One region of the Pseudoalteromonas sp. NZS37 genome, then DNA from elsewhere that is predicted to be linked to it. Evidence: predicted binding sites of a transcription regulator. Region 1 holds the regulator's gene; each other region holds the start of a gene.

Region 1 (7,521 bases):
CATAAAACTAACTGCATAAAGGGTCAACTCAGTGATTATTAAAATTATTATCGTACTGTTGTTAATATTTATACTTTTTAACTTATTTAGAGCATTGTTTATTATGGTGTCAGGGAAAACAGGGGGACGACCTATGTCTCACTTTTTAGGTCGTCGCGTATTGTTTTCGGTCGTTGTTTTAGTTGTTGTTATTGCAGCGCTTAAACTTGGTTTTATTAAAGCAAATAATTCGCCAATAAACGCTACAGCACATATACAAATACAAACAAACACAGCCACACCACATCAACAAAGTGCCAATACCAAGCAGCTGCTTGAAAAGCAAAGTGCTTATCTTTAGTAAAGTGCCCTTTTAATATCCGTAAAAATATTACAAATAAAAGTACGGTTCCTAGCGTTACATGCATGCCATGAAAACCAGTCAATAAAAAGAACGTATTACCGTAAATGCCCGCATCTAGCGTTAGATTAAGGTCATTATATGCATGCATGTACTCCTCAACTTGCAGCCCTAAAAAGCAAACGCCCAATAAAATAGTAGCGCCTAAAAAAACTTTAAGTGGAGTGCGTTTATTGTTTTCCATCGCTACGTGGGCAAAATGTAAAGTCACTGAGGAAGTAAGCAGTATTAAGGTATTTATAAGCGGTAAGCCTTGCCAGCCCATAGCTTGAGTAGTTTCGCCAGCAGGTGTTGAAACTAGCGGCCAAACGGCTTCAAAAGTAGGCCATAAAACCTCGTTAGTCATTGCATTATTGCCTGCGCCTCCAAGCCAAGGTACCGACAATACGCGTGCATAAAAAAGCGCACCAAAAAAGGCCATAAAAAACATAACTTCAGAAAAAATAAACCAGCTCATACCTTGTCTAAAAGAGCGATCCATTTGTGCTGAGTACAAACCTTGGTCCGACTCACTAATTACATTTTTAAACCAGCTAAACAACATATACACAAGTACAGCAATACCGGCGTAAAGCAGATAAACCCCGCTACCACCTTCTTTACCTACACTCATAACAGTCAAGCCTGCCCCTACTGCAATAAAAAACAATGCAACAGCACCTACAATAGGCCATGGGCTTTGTTCTGGTACGTAATAATGCTCATATTCTTGATTCATTTCATTTACTCCTAGTTTCACACTAGTTTAAAAAGCTAGTTATTACTTGCCACCAGCTGTTCACTAATATCAAATACGGTATAAGATAAAGTTAATTCTTCAATATCGCTTGGCAGTGCGGTATCAACATAAAAAAGTAATTTAAATTCAAGTTCTTCCCCTGCTTTTAGAGGTTGCTGATCAAAGCAAAAACAGGCTATTTTGTGTAAATACTTTGCCGCTTTACCTGGCGAGACTGATGGTACAGCCTGCATTACTTTATCTAGGTTGCTGTTATTTTTAGCACTAAACATTACTTCACGCATTGCACCGGGTTTTACCACTACACTGTATTCTTTTGATTTAACTTCAAACGGTGCACCACTTTGTGCGTGAGTAGTAAAGCTAACGCCGACTTCTCGGTTTTGTACTATTTGTGTACTTTGCTCTGCTTGCTCAAGCGAAGGTTTTCCATTAAGCCCTGTTACATCACAAAACACGTCATACAAAGGTACTAAAGCAAAGGCAAAGGCAAACATGCCTATGCAAATAAGTACCAAACGTTTGAGTAGCGGTGCGTGTGTCATTACTTAATTACCGGCGGCGTAGAAAAAGTATGATATGGCGCTGGAGAGTCAACTTCCCACTCAAGCCCTTCTGCCCCTTCCCATACTTTTGCAAGCACTTTATCACCGCCACGCGCGCATTTAATTACCACAGCTACAAACAACAATTGCGATAAACCAAAGGCAAATCCACCAATACTTATGATTGCGTTAAAGTCGGCAAATTGAAGTGCATAATCGGGAATTCGACGCGGCATACCGGCAAGCCCTACAAAATGCATAGGAAAAAACAGTACGTTCACACTCACCAGCGATAGCCAAAAATGCCATTTAGCTAGCGTGATATTAAACATGTTGCCTGTCCATTTGGGTAGCCAATAATAAGCACCTGCCATTATCGAAAACACAGCCCCTGTTACTAATACATAATGAAAATGCGCCACTACAAAATAAGTATCGTGGTACTGAAAGTCAGCAGGTGTAATTGCCAGCATCAAACCCGAAAAGCCACCTAAGGTAAACAGCACAATAAACGCAATACTAAAAAGCATTGGCACTTCAAAAGTTATTGAGCCTTTCCACATTGTGGCAACCCAATTAAATACTTTTACTCCTGTAGGTACCGATATAAGCATGGTCGCGTACATAAAAAACAACTCGCCAGCGACCGGCATCCCAGTGGTAAACATATGATGAGCCCATACAATAAAGCTCAATAGTGCTATGGAGGATGTGGCGTATACCATTGAGGCATAGCCAAAAAGTTTTTTACGAGAAAAGGTAGGTACTATTGTAGATATAATGCCAAAGGCAGGAAGAATCATTATGTATACTTCGGGATGACCAAAAAACCAAAAAATGTGTTGGAACATCACCGGGTCGCCACCGCCTGCGGCATCAAAAAAGCTGGTCGCAAAATACTTATCGGTAAGTACCATAGTGACAGCTCCTGCAAGCACTGGCATTACCGCTATTAATAAAAAGGCAGTAATTAACCACGTCCATACAAATAAGGGCAACTTCATCCATGTCATGCCTGGGGCACGTAAGTTCACTATGGTTACAATCACATTGATTGCGCCCATTATTGAACTAATCCCCATAATATGTACGGCAAATACAAACAATGCAGTATTATCATTACTGTATGTTGTAGACAGTGGTGCATAAAAAGTCCAACCAAATGCAGGACCCCCACCAGGCATAAATAACGATGCCAATAGGATTAAAAACGCAAACGGTAAAATCCAAAAGCTCCAGTTATTCATTCTTGGCAATGCCATATCTGGCGCGCCAATCATGAGTGGTATCATCCAGTTAGCAAGGCCTGTAAAGGCCGGCATAACCGCACCAAACACCATAATTAAACCATGCACTGTGGTCATTTGATTAAAAAAGTGAGGATCGACCAACTGTAAACCTGGTTGAAATAATTCAGCTCTGATCACCATGGCCATTCCACCACCAATTAAGAACATGGTCAGCGAAAAAATTAAATATAAACTACCTATATCTTTATGATTAGTTGTGTAAAGCCAGCGTTTAAAACCTTTAGCTGGGTGATGAGCATGATGAGCTTCATTGGCGTTAGGTTGTTCTACTATGCGACTCATTAGTTCGCCTCCACTTTGGCATCAAGTGCTGCCTGTATTTGACTCGGTTGAATAACATCACCCGTATCATTACCCCACGCATTACGTTTATAAGTAATAACCGCTGCTAATTGCTTTATAGATAACTGTTTGGCAAATGCTTGCATTGCCGTACCGGGTCGCCCATGGATAACTACATCAATGTGATCTTTTATATCGCCAAGCACTATAGGGCTGCCTTTAAGTGCAGGAAATACACCCGGTAACCCCATGCCAGTAGGCTGATGACATGCAGCACAATTGGCCATATATACTTGTTCGCCTAAAGTCATTAATTCTTCTTTTGGGAGGGTTTTATCAAGTAATGCGGCATCTGCTAATGCTGCTTTTTGTTTAGCTTGCTTTGCATCTGCAAGCCACGTTTTAAAATCAGCCTCAGATTTAGCGACCACCACAACGGGCATAAAGCCATGATCTTTACCACACAACTCAGCACATTGGCCTCGGTAAGTACCTTCTTCGTTTATGTTCGTCCATGTTTCGTTTATAAAGCCGGGATTCGCATCTTTTTTAACTGCAAAATCAGGTACCCACCAAGAGTGAATAACATCGTCAGAAGTCATTAAAAATCGTACTTTTTGATTTATTGGCAGTACGAGAGGTTTATCAACCTCAAGTAAGTAGTTAGGATTTTTATCTGCAAGATTCGCTATTTCATCTTGCGGGGTAGATAAAATAGAGTAGAACTCTACATCTTCACCCATATATTCATAATGCCATTTCCATTGCGAGCCTGTAATTTTAATAGTGAGATCAGCTTTGCTGGCATCTTCCATTGCAATTAGGGTTTTAGTGGCTGGTACTGCCATAGCAATTAAAATAACAAACGGGATTGCAGTCCAAAGTATTTCTACTTTAGTGCTTTCGTGAAATTGGGCAGGTACAGCCCCTTTAGATTTACGGTGATGAATAAGTGCCCAAAACATAATTGCGAACACTATCACCCCAATCACACAACATATTATAAATATGGTCATGTGCAGCTGATATACATTATTGCTTATATCGGTTACGCCTTTGCGCATATTGTATTGGCTGTTAGCCAAAACTGGGTGCGAAAAAACACATAATATAAGCCACAAGGTAGAGGTCAGTTTACCCATGTGACGGCTCCTTTGATGCTATTGCGAATGCAAAGCGAAGAGGCATACGGCTTAAACGCCAATTCGTTATTTTTATTTTTTTAGTCAATCTCATTTAATATTGATTGGTTTTGCTGCGCCAACAACGGGTTTGTGTATATTGTGTGTTCTCAAAACTAAAAAGCTGTGAGTTATTATTAGCTCAGCACATTAATAATTAGCTAAAAAATGAACAACAAGCAAGTTTTAGTATAAAAAACAATCAGGTGATATTGAGTAATTAATAAAAAATCAGTAACCAACTAGGTAACAGTAAGTTCAAAAGATGAGCAAAACAAAGGGGTTTAACGCATTCGAAGGGGGAAAATATAAGTGCAAAAAAGTTTACAGCTTAAATTGTCAGTGAGCTATTTATGCCCTATTTTTAGTGCGAATTTAAAACAAAAAATGCGTACTAATTAGTACGCATTTATAAAACTGCTTGTTTAAAAGCTATTTTTAAAGTCACATCCAATCAGCGTTTCTTATAACGCCAACGGCTAAGCCTTCAATATTAAAAGACTCATTCTCAAGATCTACTTCAATAGATTCAAAATCGTCGTTTTCAGCATGAAGTAATACTTTACGACCCGCTTTCTCAAGACGTTTTACAGTTACGTCTTCGTCTAGGCGGGCAACAACAACTTGCCCGTTTTCAGCGGTTTGAGTACGATGTACAGCAAGTAAATCACCATCCATAATACCAATATCTTTCATGCTCATACCGTTAACGCGTAGTAAAAAATCTGCAGCCGGTTTAAACATTAATGGATCGATTTTGCAGTGACTTTCAACGTGCTCTTGCGCCAAAATAGGTGAACCAGCAGCAACACGCCCTATAAGCGGTAAACCTAATTGTTCTGGCTCTTCTTCTTCAATTAACTGAATACCACGGCTTGCACCTGGTTTCATTTTAATTGCGCCTTTTTTAGCAAGTGCTTTTAAATGTTCTTCAGCAGCATTGGCACTTTTAAAACCTAATGTTTGCGCTATTTCAGCACGTGTAGGAGGCATACCAGTGTCTTTAATAAAAACTTTAATTAGTTCGAGTATTTGAGCTTGGCGGTTCGTTAATGGTCGCATACAACTGGTTTTCCATACAGTACATTTAACTGTGAGTATATACAGTTAAATAAAAATCGCAAATTTAAATTAAGCCTTAAAATAGCCAAAGTAATTTCACTTGTGTACATTTTAGGGATATAACTAAAGCTAGATTTATAAATGATTAAAAAAGCAAAGGAGTCATTATGAGTATTTGGTACCAGCCCATCACTTTAGAGCTGTGCAAGCAGTTAGAACAAGGCATTGATGGCCAAGGAACATTAATGAAAACCATGGGAATAGAAGTCACTGAAATTGGTGATGATTACTTAGTAGCCACTATGCCGGCAATTCCTGAGCATCATAACCCAATGGGAATGGTTCACGGCGGTGCTAACGTTGTACTTGCCGAAACAGTTGCCAGCTATGCAGCTAACTTTGTTGTCGATTTTACAAAATTTTACTGCGTGGGGCAGGAAATTAGCGCAAGTCATTTAAAAGCATCTCGCAGCGGCACTTTAACAGCAACGGCAAGAGCGTTTCATATTGGCAAACGTAGTTCAGTGTGGGAAATAAAAATTACAAATAGCCGCAATGAGCTGTGCTGCGTATCAAAAATGACCGCAGCAGTCGTAGAGCGAAGATAGTTACTTTTCGATTGGGTAAATTGTAATTTCCATACCCGCACCAATCGCAGATATACGTAGTAATGTATCTGCATCTAAGGCTTGATTAAAGCACTTAGGGGAAGTGCCTGATTCAAAACCAATATCAAACGTTCTACGTGAACAGCTTAACCATTGCTTTAGCGCGTTACGCGAACACGATTCAATAAGCTCACATATATGGTTTATTGCTTTGTCAGGCGTGTTTACTACACCTGTTGCTTCAATACGCGCTAATTGACGGTATTCGTCTTTGTCATAATGTAAAATCGTCGCGACTTTTTTCAAGTCTGCCACTAGCAAACTAATATCTTGCTTTGATTCAAGCTCAAGATCTACATTTAAAAATTGAATTTCCGACATCGTTTCGTATTTATCCTCTAATAATTTCATTGCAAACTTTAACGCAGTTTTACCGTTATACCAAATCAACTATGCTCTATTAACCACTTTATATAGATATTTCGCAGCTTTTAAGTATTTTTTAGCGTTTAAAGCTAGCTGGATATCAAACACTCAGCTCAATTAAACAAATAAGTCATGTTAGCAATTTAAGTGTAATCTTTTTTATTTTTAAATGATTACAGTAAGCTATAGTTTAAACTGCGACAAAATGTCGCAGTAACTAATCCCATTAATGTAATAAACTAGCCTCTAAAAATAATAAGACTAAAACATGAATAAAAAAATATTTAAGTATGCTCGCAAGTTACATAAATGGCTCGGTTATTTGCTCACATTACAAATTTTAGCTTGGCTGTTAGGCGGTTTAGTCATGAGCGCTATTCCTCTTGATAAAGTTCATGGGGAGCATCTTGCAACACGTACTCTTAATAACCCATTTACGCAGGCTGATTATGTTGCCTCCCTTAACGATATTGCATCTCAGGTGGTTAATCCAACACAAATAATTTTTGAGAACTTTTTAACCACACCTATAATTACAGTTATAAATAAAGATGAACAGCAAAGCTTTAACGGTATAACAGGCCGGCCTTTTGAGCCGCCAACTAAAATACAAATTACCGCAAATGCTAAAGCACACTTACTTATTGATGCTCAAGTAACAAGCGCTATATTGCTAAAGCAAGGTATGCGAGAAGTTGGATATAAAACCAATGTTTGGCAGGTACAATTTGACGACACATTTAACACAACACTGTACTTGTCAGAAAATAACGGCAGAGTTGTCACCGTTCGCAGCACACTATGGCGAATTTTCGACTTTTTTTGGATGTTACATATTATGGATTACGATGAGCGAGAGGATTTTAATAATCCGCTGCTTATTAGTTTTGCAGCAACCAGCGTACTTTTTTGCCTAAGTGGAATATTACTACTTATGCAAAACATACGACTAAAACGATTTATCCGAA
Region 2 (7,521 bases), on a different contig from region 1:
GACATTTTATAATCCTTTAAAGTTTTTCATTTTCAAGCTCTGTCCACATTTCATTCCAATGCTTAAAAGCTAAATTAACATTATTAAACTCTGATATTTCATCTAGCACTGTATATATACGTGCCGTTTTAGGAGTTAAAGAGGGATTACCGCGTAATGCGCGGCCTATCATTTGTAGATATAAGACTAAGGAGTTAGTGGGTCGGGCTATAATTGCAACATTTGTTTCTGGAGCATCAAAGCCTGTAGTAAGCATTTCGCAATTCACTAAAACATCTAAATCGCCATTCTTATAATTATCGATAATTTGAGTTTTTTCTTCAGAAGTAGTGCTTTTACTATCAACAGATGCAGCTTTAACGCCCATGCAGCATAAAGAAAAGGCTAAGTTTCTCGCATGCTCAATATCACAAGCAAAAATAATCAATTTTGAATTATTGCTTTTTACTTCATGAACTGCTGTTTTAAGAATAATAGAATTACGATTGTTAGAACTGCTAAGTTTTTTTAACAACTCACTCTCAGTGAAATGACTTAAAGCACTGGTATTTTTATAAATATCTATATCGTCATAATTTAGTTCGATAAACTGAGGATCAGCTAGATAATTCTCTTTTATCAAGAACTCCATTGGTTGATAAGGCGCAACATCCATAGTAATTTTATTATTACCAAAAAGCTCAGCAAGAGCTTTGTTCTCCGGATCTAATTCAGGTTTATCATCTTTATAAACACGCCCAGGCGTAGCCGTTAAACCAACTAACTTAGCTTGTGGAGAAAACTCCAAAAACCGCTCTAAAACGTCTTTATAAGTCGAAGCTAATGCTCGATGAGCCTCGTCAAAAATAACTAATGTTATTTTTTTATCAAATGCTGCGGTTTGATGCGGTGTCATTGAGTTGTAATAAGAAACTAATTTTTGTAATCCCCCTACAACAAAGCCGCTTTTGATACTTTCAAGTGAAAAGTTATTAGAACCATAATAACGACCTTGGATAATTTCTCTATTACCCAATTTTTGCCAAGCTTTACTGAATTCTTCAGATGCTTGTTCACATAAAATTTCAGAATTAGCTAACCAAAGTACCATCGCATCTTTTTTTGTCATCAAATGACGACATGCTATGTGCATAGCAGTTCGGGTTTTACCAGCGCCAGTAGGTAGGTGGATTATCGCTTTATTATTATTCCCAAACTCTATCGAATTAAATACCTTATCTGATATCTCTATTTGATAAGGGTATAATCCATACTCAGGCTTTACAGTGCGGAACGCTTTATATTCTTCGGTTTTATTGCTGGAATCTATAAAATTAAACCCTAAAGAATTCAAAAATGTAACTAGCCCGAGCTGTGAATTGCAGAAACCTTTTACATTTACGTAGTGTTCAGGATTAATTTCGTTTACATAAGAGCCGTTTATTTTAAAGATTATTTCATTGAGGTCTTCTTTACTCAATCTATCAATAAAATACTCACGGCTTGTTTTAGCTAAAAGTAACCGCGTTGGATTTGAGTTTATTATTGCTTGAACTAATAACTTTTGCTGATTATTTTCATCATAGTATGACTTGTCTATGTTCAAAGTATTCTCAAAGAATGACAATGAATCTTGACCTGCGAGAAACTTTAAAGCATTAACACTAAAACAGTTTAGACACTTTTGAAACACATCTTCTCCTTAAGATTTAAAAATTAAAAGCACTTATTAAATTCACACGATTAAGTTCGCATTCATATTTCCAGAGACTACAACAAAAGTATGTACCTAACAAGGTGTTATACTCATAGCTAATAACTACTGTACATAAATACACATTCTGAGATAAAGTTCTTTCGCTGCTACAAAAATAAAGTTAACATTGCTCTTGGACATTCTCTCCAATTAAAGGTTACAAAATTAGCATGAAAGCGAAATTTACAGGGCATGACACCTTTCCTTTACGCTACGGATGGCTATTCAAAGCTATTAATCATTTGAATAATAAAAGCAATTTTTCGTCTAGCGAAGACAGTATTCGCAATTCTGTTGTTGAATTAGGTGTTGGTAAAAATATGGTAAAGGCGATTCAGTATTGGGCTGAATCAAGCAATGTAATAAAAAGAAGTCCTCAAAGTGAATATGGTCATTATGTGACTGATAGTGGTAAATACTTGTTTGGTGCCTTAGATAAAACAGGACAAGATCCTTTTTTAGAATTACCTGGTTCTATTTGGTTACTGCACTTCTGGTTAAATTTTAATAATGAAAGCCTTACGGCTTATCGTTACTTTTTTAATTATTCTAATGTTCAATATTTTGAAAAAAGTAAACTTACCGATGATTGCTATGACGATGCAAAACGATTAGTAAAAACAGAAGTTGGCAACCCTAGTACTCTAAAAAAAGATATTGACTGCTTTTTAAATACTTACAGTAAAAAACAAAAAAATAGTACTGCTAAAAAAATAACTAAAGTCGATGAGGATCACTTTACTTCGCCTCTATCTGAGCTGAACTTACTACAAGATAACGGGGGCGGATTCTATATAAGTAATTTGTCTGAGCGTCCTGAATTACCTGTTGAGATATTTATTTTTGCCTTACTTGAATTTTTTAATAACGAAACTCAAGATTCAAACGTTGGCACTATCGATTTTGACTCGCTTCTGACAAAACCTTGCTCTCCGGGAAGAATTTTTAGGCTTTCAGAGTCGGGCTTAGGTCAAAAGTTAGACGAGGCGCAAGAATTTACTGATAAGCACGTAACTTGGGTTGATTCACTAGGATTGAGACAAGTAAGTATATCAGATGATATAAAAGATAACGCTATCAAATACTTAGATATGTACTACGGTAAATAATATGTCAGACACTTTAATTACAATAAATCAACGCTACAAAAGTTCGACACGAATTGATACTGAGAGTACTGATTTTTCTCCATTTATTGATGAATTTGTATTGCATGGCACAGCCATTAATGTACTTGATACCATTAGCCGCGAATTTGAAAATAGCACTCAACGCGCTTTTACTATTACTGGGCCTTATGGGTCGGGTAAATCAACAGTTGCCTTATTTTTATCATGCTTACTTTCTATAGATGTTGAGCAACGTACTTATGCATTGCAAAAGCTGAATAGTGCTCAAAATATTATTACAGATTTTGATAAACGCTTTGCATTAAAAAATGGCTGGCAAACAGTTAAGCATGTATGTGGTTTAGAAGCGCCAGCGAACAGTATTTTAGTTAGCTTACTTAATGCATTTGATGAAGACTTTGATAAAACAGAAATAGCTGATTTTGATGATGATAAATGCTTAGCTGAAATAAAAAAATTATTACAGAAACCCAGTAAAAATGAAGACGGTGTTTTAATTTTACTTGATGAAATGGGTAAAGCACTAGATTACCAGTCTCGTGAAAACAAAGATTTGCATTTATTTCAATCTTTAGCTGATATTGTACAACAAGCAAAACGCCCTGTGCTGCTTATGGGTTTTTTACATCAAGCTTTTTCGGATTATGCTAAAAATAAAGATGTTAAAACTCAAAAAGAATGGAGCAAAGTACAAGGCCGTTACCGTGATTTGAGCTTTAACCCATCAATTGATGAATCTTTGACCCTCGTTGGTGATTCTATTTATAGAGCACCGAAAATAGCAGATGCTATTGAATCAAAGTATGCCAATTTAGTTAATACTGTAAGTGGTGCTTTTGCTAATCAAAATAAAAACGTCAATGCACTGAGTAAAACGTTACCATTAGATCCTATTGTTAGTTTATTGCTTGGCCCTGTTTCTCGTCGTCGTTTTTCTCAGAACGAGCGTAGCTTATTTGGCTTTTTAGCCTCACATGAAAAACATGGTTTTAGAGAGTTTTTAAATAATAGTTACAGTGAGTTTAATGAAGAGCTAGCTTTGTATCGCCCAGAAATGTACTGGGATTACCTTTACCACAATTTACACCATTTAATTGTTACCTCTCAAGATAGTAAAGCGTGGCTCGAAGGCTCTGATGCAATATATAGGGCAGAGCAAAAAGGTGGCGTGCTTCATATAGCTATTACTAAGCTAATTGCGCTATTAACTATTTTCGGTTTTCATCATCAGTTACATGCAAAACGAAACTTCATAAAAGAATATTTTGTATGTCGAGGCTATAAAATTGAAGATGTTGATGATGCGATTGCGGAATTAGAAGCAAGCACTGTTATTATTTATCGCCAAAAACATGATGCTTTGTTTGTGTTTCAGGGCAGCGATATAGATATTAACAATCTTATTAGTGAACAGATTGAAGTTGTTAGTGAAGGTATTGATTGGACTGAAGCATGTGCGACACCACAGAATATTTTAGCGACAGCGCATTACCACAAAACAGGCACTATGCGCTGGGCAACAACTAAACTTTTAAATAAGTTTGATGCTCAAGTATTTGAATCGTTTGTAAAAAAACCTAAAACAGGTGAAGCATTTTTATCTTTTGTTCTACCAACAAATCCTGATGTTGCCAAAACACTTAAAGAAAATGCTAAAACAATGCCATTTGTTGTAATTGGTACTTTTAATGATTTTAGCAATTTAAAGACAGCTGCAATTGAGTTGATAGCACTTCGCAAAATATTAAAAGATGAGAAAAAAATTGCTCATGATTTAATTGCTAAGAATGAGCTTGAGAGCCGAATAAAGTTTGCGCAATCAAATGTAGAGACTGAACTACAAAATTCTTATAAAAATGCTAGCTGGTCATACTTAGGCAAAAAATTAGCATTACTTCCTGTAACAAAAATAGCCTCTGATATTGCAGAAGTCATATTTAGTAAGTCGCCTCCGGTAATAAATGAGTTAGTTAACCGCTCTAAACCTTCGGGGAGTGCAAACAGTGCAATACGAAAATTAATGAATGCAATGTTTGAGAACGGCGATAAAAAAGATCTTGGATTTGATGATAAATCATTCCCTCCAGAAAAGGGTCTTTACCTATCTTGTTTGAAGAGTAAAGGTTGGCACTGCGAAACACCTGAGGGTTACTTATTCCCGAGTGAGTGGAGTAAAGAATCTATAAATGCTAACCCCAAAATGCATGAATTATTTGAAAGCGGTTTTGAGTTCATAAAAAATAACTCAGCTACAAAACATGTAACAATGGCCGAACTTTATGAAATGTGGATGTTACCACCGTTCGGTTTAACCGCAGGTTTGTGTCGCATATATGGTTTAGCATTATTAAAGGCACTTGAAGGGCAAGTTGCTTTTTATGACTGGGATTCGACAAAGCAGTTTGTATTTATACCTGAACTTGACGAAGAGTTGGTTAATAAAATATATAAACACCCGATTGAAGCAGGCGTTAGGTACTTTAAAATATCAGAAATCCAAAGCCATTTATTGGATAACCTTGCTAAAGCAACTTTAGGTGAAGCTAAAAAAGATGATGCAATTTTAAATATTGCTAAGCATATTGTAGGAATTGTTCATAAACTACCTACATGGGTAAAGAAAACAAGTGGCGAAAGTTTTACTAGCTCAAATGAAAGTGGATTAACTAAGCAAGCGAGAGATTTTAGAAATAAAGTGATCGCCGCAAATGATCCATATAAATTAGTGTTGGATGATTTACCCGCTGTTTTCGGCTTTAAACAAGATGACCCTGAAGTTGAAGAAAAGCTAGGCGCATATCTTAAAACTGCAATAGAAGATTTAAGCGCGCAGCACGAAATGCTACTCAACGGCTTTAAGCAGATTATTATTAATATGTTAGGCGAAGATTTTAATAGTGTTTTAAAAGCCCGCTGCGACATAGTTGAAAAGGAAGCTAAACGACCTAAAGTAAAAGATTTAGCAAATCGCTTGTCACAATTCATTGATGGTAAATCTAAATTTGAGTTTGTAATTAATATATTAACGGGTGTGCCTGAGCCTAAATGGACAGACAAACTTTTGCGTACTGGACTAGATGAACTACAAAATTTATGCGTGCAATTTAGACGTATTGAATCTTTTAGCAATTTTCAGGCTAAAGGCTCATCGAAACCCATTGCTTTTATAACTACAGACAACGATGGTAATCATCAAGAATATAGTAGCTTTACTAAGCATGATTTAGCTGCTGACGGTGACGTTCAAGCAGCTGTGAATAACATTGAACAAGCTATTGCCGAAATGCCAAAAGAAAAGCAACTGGCTGCACTTACGAACTTATTAACTAATTTGATGGATCAAACACAAATAGAGGTGCCAAATGACACAGAAAGTTAAACATGTTTTAGGCCTCTCTGGCGGTAAAGACAGTAGCGCTTTAGCTCTATTTGTTAAAGAAACTTATCCTGAACTAGACGTAGAGTACTTCTTTACCGATACGGGTTATGAGTTACCTGAAACAAATGAGTTTATTGATCAACTTGAAGAAAAGCTTGGTTATATTCATCGATTAAACGCGCGTTCTTTAAATAATATTGAAGGCCGTGGTGAAAAAGACTTTGCTCATCTTTTAAAAGAGCATGGTAATTACTTACCTTCTCAAAGAGATCGGTGGTGTACTGTTCAAATGAAGCTAAAACCTTTTGAACAGTGGTTAGATAGCTTTATTAAAGATGGTTACAAAATAAAAAACTATGTTGGCATAAGAGCAGATGAGCCTGAACGCGTAGGCTATATGACAATTGAAAAGCCAATTGAATCTGTTTTTCCCTTTAGAGAACACGGCATAGTAAGAAGTGACATCGAAAATATATTACAACGCAATGGTTTAGAACTGCCTGAATATTATAAATGGCGCTCTCGCTCTGGTTGTACATTTTGTTTTTATCAGAGAAAAATTGAATGGGTTAAGCTTATGGAAAAGCACCCTGATTTATTTGAAGAAGCCAAAGCTTTTGAAAAAGGCGATGACAACAATACTACTGTAGGTGAACGCTTTTATTGGATGGGTCAAGGCCAGCCATTAGAAACATTAGAAGACCCAGCAGTACAAAAAAGAATTATTGAAAATCACGAGAAGAAAGTTGCTCGCTTTAACAAGAAAAAGCGTCGCAATGCACTGTTAGGCGACTTTAACGGTGTATGTGAATTCAATGAATTAGATGATATTTATGATGAAGCAGAAGGCGGTGGAGCCTGTGTAACATGCTATAAATAATAAGAAAGCGGCTAAATAGCCGCTTTTTTTATAGCTGAAATCAATAGATTAATATCTGCGGTGGTGATTTCGTTCGTAAAACTTATGCGAAAAGTAAATTCAGCTTCTTCACGACTCAGACCTAATGCAGTTAAAACATGTGACGCTTCAATTTCTTTAGAAGAGCAAGCGGAGCCTTGAGCTAAACAAAAGAGCTCTTCATTGTCTCGTACCAAAATACCTACATTTGTTTTAGGTAAAGTTAAAGAAACCATATGCGGTAAAGCTTTTTCATTACCGTTTATAGAAAAAGGGATTTCAGCAATAGTAAGCTGCTTTAACAAGTAGTTACGTATCCCTTTATCTACAAAGCTTAGATAACTGTGTGGAAATGTATTTATTGCCGTTCCAAAACCGA
Region 3 (7,521 bases), on a different contig from region 1:
ACCAGTACGTCATTTGCTGCTAAGTCAGCTTTGGTAACAGGCGTATTATCTGATTTCTCTTGTTGGCCAATATCGCCTTTTTTATAAATGGCCATAATTGCATCGCCAGCACGCTCAGCTAATTCGATACACGGTTCGATTAATTTATTCATCGGCAGCTCCAGACGCTAAATACTTATCTAATAATAGCAAAGCTGCAACACTGCGTGCTTCGGTAAAATCTTCTTGGTCTAATAATGACTGCCACTGAGTTAATGGCCACTTAACAACAACAAGCGGCTCTGGTTCGTCGCCAATAAGGGTTTGTGGGTATAATTGCTTAGCAAATAAAATATGCATAGTGGCATTAAAGTAACTCGGCGCCATTGTTACTGTTCTTAATGGTTTAAAATACTCAGCACCAAAGCCAATTTCTTCTTTAAGCTCTCTGTTAGCAGCTTGCTCTGGCGTTTCGCCCGGATCGATTAAGCCTTTAGGAAAACCTAACTGGTAATCGTTTGTGCCCGCACAGTATTCACGTACAAGTAGTAATTCGTTGTCTGCACTTAACGGAACAATCATCACTGCTCCCCGGCCACCGCCGCGAATTCGCTCATACTGGCGCTCTTCGTTATTAGAAAACTTTAGCTCTAAAGACTCCACAGTAAACAGGCGGCTTTTAGCGACAACATTGTTACTGAGGATTTGTGGTGGTGTTGGGTGCTTTTTCTGTGTCATTGGCGTTAATTTGCTATCATGGCAGTTAGTTCAATAATAAACCTTATAAGTTGAAATTCCTATGTTAAATTGGTCAAAAATCGATACCGTTTTGCTCGACATGGATGGAACATTACTCGATTTACATTACGACAGTCATTTTTGGCTTAACGTTATTCCTGCGCAACACGCATTAGCAAGGGGCATTAGCCTAGATGCAGCTAAAGCAGATATTTTAAAACGCTATCAAGCTGTGAGCGGTCAAATACAGTGGTATTGTTTAGATTATTGGGAGCAGCAATTAAGCTTGCCTATAATGGAGCTTAAACGAGAGTCTCAGCATTTAATTAAAATGCGCGAAGACGTACCTCATTTTTTAACTGAGCTTAAAAAAGCAGGCAAAGAGTTAATTTTACTTACCAACGCCCACCCTGAGAGTGTCATGCTTAAATTTGAGCATACAGCGATTGATAACTACCTAGATGGCGTAGTGTCGACTCATGAATATGGAGTAAGTAAAGAGCAACAAAGTTTGTGGCACCAAGTACAAAAAGACTTAGGATTTAATAAGCAGCGCACTTTGTTTGTAGATGACAGTGTGCCGGTTTTGAATGCCGCACGAGAATACGGCATTGAGCACTTACTTGCAGTTGCTAACCCAGATAGCCAACAACCACATAACGAAATAGCCGATTACCTAAGTGTTACCGACTATCGTAAGATTATCTAACTCAACTTACGTGACTTAAATTTTTGGGTAACGCGCTTCTAGCCCTTGATATACTAACTTTGCAAAATCTGCATGTTCTGTATCAAGGCTTTTAACTACTTCAACTAAATGCTCGTTATCTTCTTGCCCATTCCATTCTTTAATATAGCTACCATCTTTGTAACCGTGATCTTGGCGGAAAAAGTTTAACGTATTTTTACCTACGTAGCCGCGATATAAATCATCAATATCCATACCCATTTGCGCCATACAGCCGGCAAAGGCACCTGCATTAAACGTTTTATCTGCAACTGCAGAAGCCGCTAATATCTCTAGTGTTTGTTTAAAGTCATCAGCTTGTTGAGCATTACTAAGCTCAGTTTCAAGTTGCTTTGCTAAGTCTTCGTAGCTAGTTTCGCCGTCAATTCTAAGCGATAGACCAAAATGAAAAATATCAACCAACTCTAAAATAACTTGTTCAGTATCTGGTGTTTGTTTTTTCCACCATTTCCAACCATGATGATCCAACATTTCAGCACACTCAACCCAAATAGCGCGGTACCATTCAAACCCTTGAGTAAACCATTGCTCATGTACTTTAGTATTCATGGCGTTTTGCATTTCTAGCATCACTACTAGCTTGTTTAAATTGGCAGACATATCAGTTCCTGTCGTTTTGATTGGCGTAATGTTCGTTGGTGTAATAATACAGATAAAATGCTGATTGTGCATTGCTGTATATTTTTATTAGTGTGCTAGTTATGTTTATCGTGACGTCGTAAACTCATGCCATGAATCAATTAAATCAATGAAATCTTCAAAGCCACAACCACTACTTAAGCCATTTTCTTCAAGCGCTAAATCGTCATCTTGATACGCTATTAGGTCTTCGCTGTCTTGATGAAGCGCATGGGCTTCAAATAATGCTTCGTCTTTCGTTAATATTAAATCTATTTCTTGGCCTTTTAGCGTTAGCGGCTCATAGCTTGAACTCACCGATGCAATAAGCGCTTGCACCATGGCTACTTTGTCTTTGCCTATTTCTTCGTTTAGCCAGCGACCAATAATAGCGTGTTCACTGCTTATTTTAATACGTAGCCCACTAATAGGGTCGCGAATAAATTGATATTCCATAGGGTTTGCCTGTAAATCTTTAATTGCGTAATTATATACGTAAACGCCCGTAAACCACAGGACATATAAAGTAAAATAGCGCCACATGGGCGCTATTTTACTCAACTTGAAAACCGTTAACTTCGCGATCTATAACGCGCTGCGTCAATAATCGACCATAAGTAAATAATAGGCACAAGTACAAAGCCTACAAGCACATAAATTAGTGCGTAACTTATTATAATAGCGAGTGCAAAAAATATAGCCGCTAAAATACGCCCTTGCACTAACTGCCCTAAACCAGGAAAAAATATATTACATAATGCTGCGATTACGTTACCGCCAGAACCTTGATCTGCCATACTAACCTCTGTATTTATTTGATTTTATAATTATTTACTTACACACTCTATGCCAATTTATTAAAGCTTACAAATCAAATAGTTAAATTAGTCTAGATTTAGAGAGTTAGTAAATTTTGCTAACTTTAGGTCAAATTAGCAATTTTTGTTATGTGTTTGCACTTTTCTATTCGCTCAATTAATTAGCAAGTTACTCGTTTTGAACACTATTTTATAAATAGCTGTTTATAAAAACAGTATTTTATTTAGCCTAACAAAAACACCTGTTATACTGGCCACAATATTGATTAAAAAGGCGTAACGATGGACGTTTCACAATTACTCGATGGCTTAAATGACAAACAACGCGATGCCGTTGCAGCCCCACTACAAAACATGCTGGTATTAGCAGGTGCTGGGTCTGGTAAAACACGAGTGTTAGTTCATCGTATTGCGTGGCTTATGCAAGTTGAGCAAGCCTCCGCTTACAGTATTTTTGCAGTTACTTTTACTAATAAAGCCGCTAAAGAAATGCGTGGCCGCGTTGAAGAAACACTAAAAGCGCCTGTAGGTGGTATGTGGATTGGTACTTTCCATGGTTTATCGCATCGTATTTTACGTGCTCATCACCGTGAAGCTAATTTACCAGAAGCCTTTCAAATTTTAGACTCTGACGATCAGCTTCGGATGATCAAGCGCTTATTAAAATCGATGAATATTGATGATAAAAAATGGCCCGCTAAGCAATTTGGCTGGTACATAAGCGCCAAAAAAGATGAAGCACTTCGCCCTAAAGATATTCAAGCATACGATATTAATGAGCAAATGATGCTGCGTGTTTATGCCGCCTATCAAGAGGCCTGTGATAGAGCGGGCCTAGTTGATTTTGCTGAAATATTACTACGCAGCTACGAAGTGTTAAAAAATAACCCTACGTTACTGCGTCATTATCAGCAACGCTTTGCGCATATGCTCGTAGACGAGTTCCAAGATACAAATACCATTCAATATGCTTGGTTAAAATTACTTGCTGGCGATACTAACAGCATTATGATTGTAGGCGACGATGACCAAAGCATTTATGGTTGGCGTGGTGCTAAAATCGAAAACATTAAACGTTTTTTAACTGACTTTAGCGCAGAAACCATTCGTCTTGAACAAAACTACCGCTCAACAGCGACTATTTTGAAAGCGTCTAACGCATTAATTCAAAATAACTCAGAACGTATGGGTAAAAGCTTGTGGACCGACGGTAACGACGGCGAGCCAATCTCTATTTATGCAGCATTTAATGAGTTAGACGAAGCACGCTTTGTAAGTAGCAAACTACGAAGCTGGTTAAATGCAGGTAATGCCCTACAAGATGCCGCAATTTTATACCGTAGTAACGCGCAATCTCGTGTACTCGAGGAGGCCATGCTGCAAGAAGGCTTAAAATACCGTATTTATGGTGGTATGCGATTCTTCGAACGACAAGAAATTAAAGATGCGTTGTCGTACTTACGTCTAGTGGGTAATCGTCAAGACGATGCCGCGTTTGAACGTGTAATTAATACGCCAGCACGCGGTATTGGTGATAAAACATTGAGCCATATACGTGATTGTGCACGAGCAGAATCATTACCGCTTTGGTATGCCGCAAAAGCAATTGTAGAACAACAGCATTTATCTGGTCGTGCTTCTGGTGCAGTAAGTAAGTTTGTAGAACTAGTTGAACAAATAGAAGATAAAATTAGCGATCTAACTTTGCATGAGCAAGCCAAGTACACAATTCAAACCTCAGGCTTGATGGCAATGTACCAAGCTGAAAAAGGTGAAAAAGGCCGTGCTCGCGTAGAAAACTTAGAAGAACTAATTAGCGCATGTGACCAGTACGAACTTCCTGAAGACGAAGAATACAGCTCGCCTTTACAAGGCTTTTTAGCACATACATCACTTGAGTCAGGTGAAGGGCAGGCAGAAGAACACGAAGACGCTGTTCAAATGATGACACTTCACTCAGCTAAAGGCTTAGAGTTTCCGTTAGTGTTTATGGTGGGCGTAGAAGAAGGCATGTTCCCTTCTCAGCAAAGTAACGAAGAGTCGGGTCGCTTAGAAGAAGAGCGCCGCCTTTGTTATGTAGGCATGACACGAGCAATGGATAAGTTATACATTAGCCATGCTGAGAGTCGCCGCTTATACGGGCAAGAAAAATACCATAGCCCATCACGCTTTTTACGCGAAATACCTGAGGACTGCGTAGAAGAAATCCGTATTAAAACACAGGTTTCTCGCCCGCCTGCCGCCGGGCGTTTTAGCGCATCAGTTAGCCATGCCGCATTTGAAGACAGTGGCTTTAACTTAGGACAACGAGTTTTGCATGCTAAGTTTGGTGTTGGTACCGTACTTAATTACGAAGGCAGTGGCGCGCAATCTCGCGTACAAGTTAACTTTGACGACCTTGGCAGTAAATGGTTAGTAACGGCCTATGCACGATTACAAGCTGTATAAAGCTCACCTAAATGAGTTAGAACAACAACTAGCTGGCGCGTATCATCGTCAGCTAGTGTTGATTACGGGCAGCCCTGCTTGGTGTTATGAATTACTTAACTCATTAATAGATGAAAACAATACACTTGTTGTATCAAAGCAGTGCGCGATTAAAAATTCGTACTGGCCTACTCGCACTCACCAAATTTTAGGGCAAGAATTTGCTCATGCTGTTTACAATGGTTTTAGTGGTTTACACCCTGATAAACTTGCAGCACTTACCGGCACCGTTAAAGCAGGCGGTATACTGTTTTTATTACTGCCCGAATTAAATGATTTAGCCTCTTGGCAAGACCCCTCATTAAGTACAGTGCAATCACACGGTCAGAGTATTGACTACAGTTTATTTAATCAACGTTTCGCGGCTATTATTAAGCAATTACCCGCTTTTCATTTTAGTGAAAAAAATGGCTGTATTAGTAATCTCGTCAGCTCTGTTACGGATAATAAAATTGATTATCTACCACAGCAAAACTGCGTTGAACAAATAGTAAAAGTAGCTAATGGCCGTGCCAACAGACCTTTACTCATTAATGCCGATAGAGGTAGAGGCAAGTCGGCAGCACTTGGCTTAGCTGCCGCAAAATTGACTGATAAAAAAGTAATTATTTGCAGCACTCAGTTTAAAGCGACCCATAGTAGCTTTAAACATTTAGCCAACGAGCTGAGCCTTCAATACAACGCTGAACATAAACAGCTCGCCAACTTGCACTACGTTGCACCTGACGCGTTATTAAATGCATTACCTGAATGCGATTTATTACTCATTGATGAAGCTGCCGCGATCCCTGTACCGTTATTGCTAAAAATGCTAGCTCATTACCCTCGTATAGTCTTTGCAAGTACACTGGTTGGGTATGAGGGCAATGGTAGGGGTTATACCATTCGCTTTAGTAACTATATAAAAGCGCACTATAAAGCCTCTAAAGTTGTAACGCTTGATGAGCCACTGCGTTTTGCTAAACACGATCCCCTCGAGAAGCACATTCGCACCTTGCTTGCACTCGATGCACAATACAAAGAGTTAAGTAGTGAGCAATTAGAGCAGCCAGTTCATAGCGAAATAACTCAGCAATCCCTTGTAAACAATGAGCCTTTACTGCAACAAGTTATTGCCCTGCTTGCATTGGCTCACTATCAAAGTAGTGTAAACGATTTACGCCAACTACTAGACGCACCATCGCAACGAATATTCATCAGCAAAATTAACAATCAATTAGTTGGTGTATGTTTAATCGCAATAGAAGGTGGTTTAAGTGAAGAACTTGCTCTACAGGTTATAAGCGGAGAGCGCCGCCCACAGGGTCATTTAATGGCTCAAACCCTCTCACAACTTAGTTTTAATAATGACTACTTAACACAGTTGAGCGCTCGCGTTGTACGAATAGCGATTGATCCGAGTTCTCACAATATGGGTTTTGGTAAAAAGCTACTTAGCTATTGCGAGTCGCAAGTAAAAAGCCAATGTAGTTGGTTTGGTGCAAGCTTTGGCGCAACAGCGCAGCTACTTAACTTTTGGCAAAAACAAGGGTTTGATACCGTAAAACTGGGATATCAACGCGATAAAAGCACAGCTGAACATTCAGCGCTTGTGGTTAAATGCTTAAGCAACAAAAGTGCAATTATCCAACCTTTGAAAAAGCAGTTTAAAAACGACTTTTTTTATGCTCTTTTAACACATTTTAAAACACTAGATTGGCAACTTGTAAGTATTTTAATTGTAGGATTTAGCGATGAGTTAGTAAGCCCCGAGACTCGCGAACGATTAGCCTTGCTCGTAAACAGTAACTTCACTCAATTTAATATCTCTGCGACTCTCTGGCAGGTAGTGAATCAGTCTCCTTCTTGTATGTCTCAATTAACAGAGTCTGATAAACAACTTTTAATAAAGTTAGTGCTGCAAAATGAATGTAATGAAAAAGTGATTCAACACTTAGGTTTATTAGGAAAAAAGCAGCTTGAGAATCAATTTAAACGTGCCATAAAAAACCTCACTAGTGCCATCTAATAACTCCTAGTTACCTATCTCTATTAAATCTTACCCTTCTTTAAGCTATTTATTTAATTTGTTCTATCCTTAAAGCATTAACAGGTAAATTAAGATAAAGGCATGGAATTAATAAACTTTAAAGT

Evidence for each region. The regulator LexA, encoded in region 1, represses DNA repair genes until DNA is damaged. The targets are predictions, from matches to a motif close to TACTGTATNNNNATACAGTA.
Region 2: I6F47_RS14125 (DUF4007 family protein) is a predicted target of LexA. The motif match lies at 1,800-1,819, and genes of this name have one in related genera.
Region 3: uvrD (DNA helicase II) is a predicted target of LexA. The motif match lies at 3,100-3,119, and genes of this name have one in related genera.

What each region holds. Positions count from the first base shown of each region.
Region 1 is NZ_JADYXL010000012.1:69,793-77,313, forward strand. It holds gene I6F47_RS18185 (SURF1 family protein) at 1-17, opposite strand, end outside; gene I6F47_RS20730 (DUF2909 family protein) at 32-340, shown strand; gene I6F47_RS18195 (cytochrome c oxidase subunit 3) at 243-1,118, opposite strand; gene I6F47_RS18200 (cytochrome c oxidase assembly protein) at 1,154-1,684, opposite strand; gene ctaD (cytochrome c oxidase subunit I) at 1,684-3,276, opposite strand; gene coxB (cytochrome c oxidase subunit II) at 3,276-4,418, opposite strand; gene lexA (transcriptional repressor LexA) at 4,902-5,519, opposite strand; gene I6F47_RS18220 (PaaI family thioesterase) at 5,687-6,127, shown strand; gene I6F47_RS18225 (hypothetical protein) at 6,128-6,508, opposite strand; gene I6F47_RS18230 (hypothetical protein) at 6,822-7,521, shown strand, end outside.
Region 2 is NZ_JADYXL010000007.1:63,197-70,717, forward strand. It holds gene I6F47_RS14115 (ATP-binding protein) at 1-5, opposite strand, end outside; gene I6F47_RS14120 (DEAD/DEAH box helicase) at 17-1,672, opposite strand; gene I6F47_RS14125 (DUF4007 family protein) at 1,906-2,844, shown strand; gene I6F47_RS14130 (hypothetical protein) at 2,846-6,244, shown strand; gene I6F47_RS14135 (phosphoadenosine phosphosulfate reductase family protein) at 6,228-7,124, shown strand; gene I6F47_RS14140 (cysteine desulfurase family protein) at 7,136-7,521, opposite strand, start outside.
Region 3 is NZ_JADYXL010000019.1:1,570-9,090, reverse strand. It holds gene cysQ (3'(2'),5'-bisphosphate nucleotidase CysQ) at 1-152, opposite strand, end outside; gene nudE (ADP compounds hydrolase NudE) at 145-717, opposite strand; gene yrfG (GMP/IMP nucleotidase) at 779-1,426, shown strand; gene I6F47_RS19820 (dUTP diphosphatase) at 1,442-2,065, opposite strand; gene I6F47_RS19815 (YacL family protein) at 2,171-2,539, opposite strand; gene I6F47_RS19810 (hypothetical protein) at 2,656-2,880, opposite strand; gene uvrD (DNA helicase II) at 3,184-5,349, shown strand; gene I6F47_RS19800 (GNAT family N-acetyltransferase) at 5,327-7,396, shown strand; gene I6F47_RS19795 (chemotaxis protein) at 7,499-7,521, shown strand, end outside.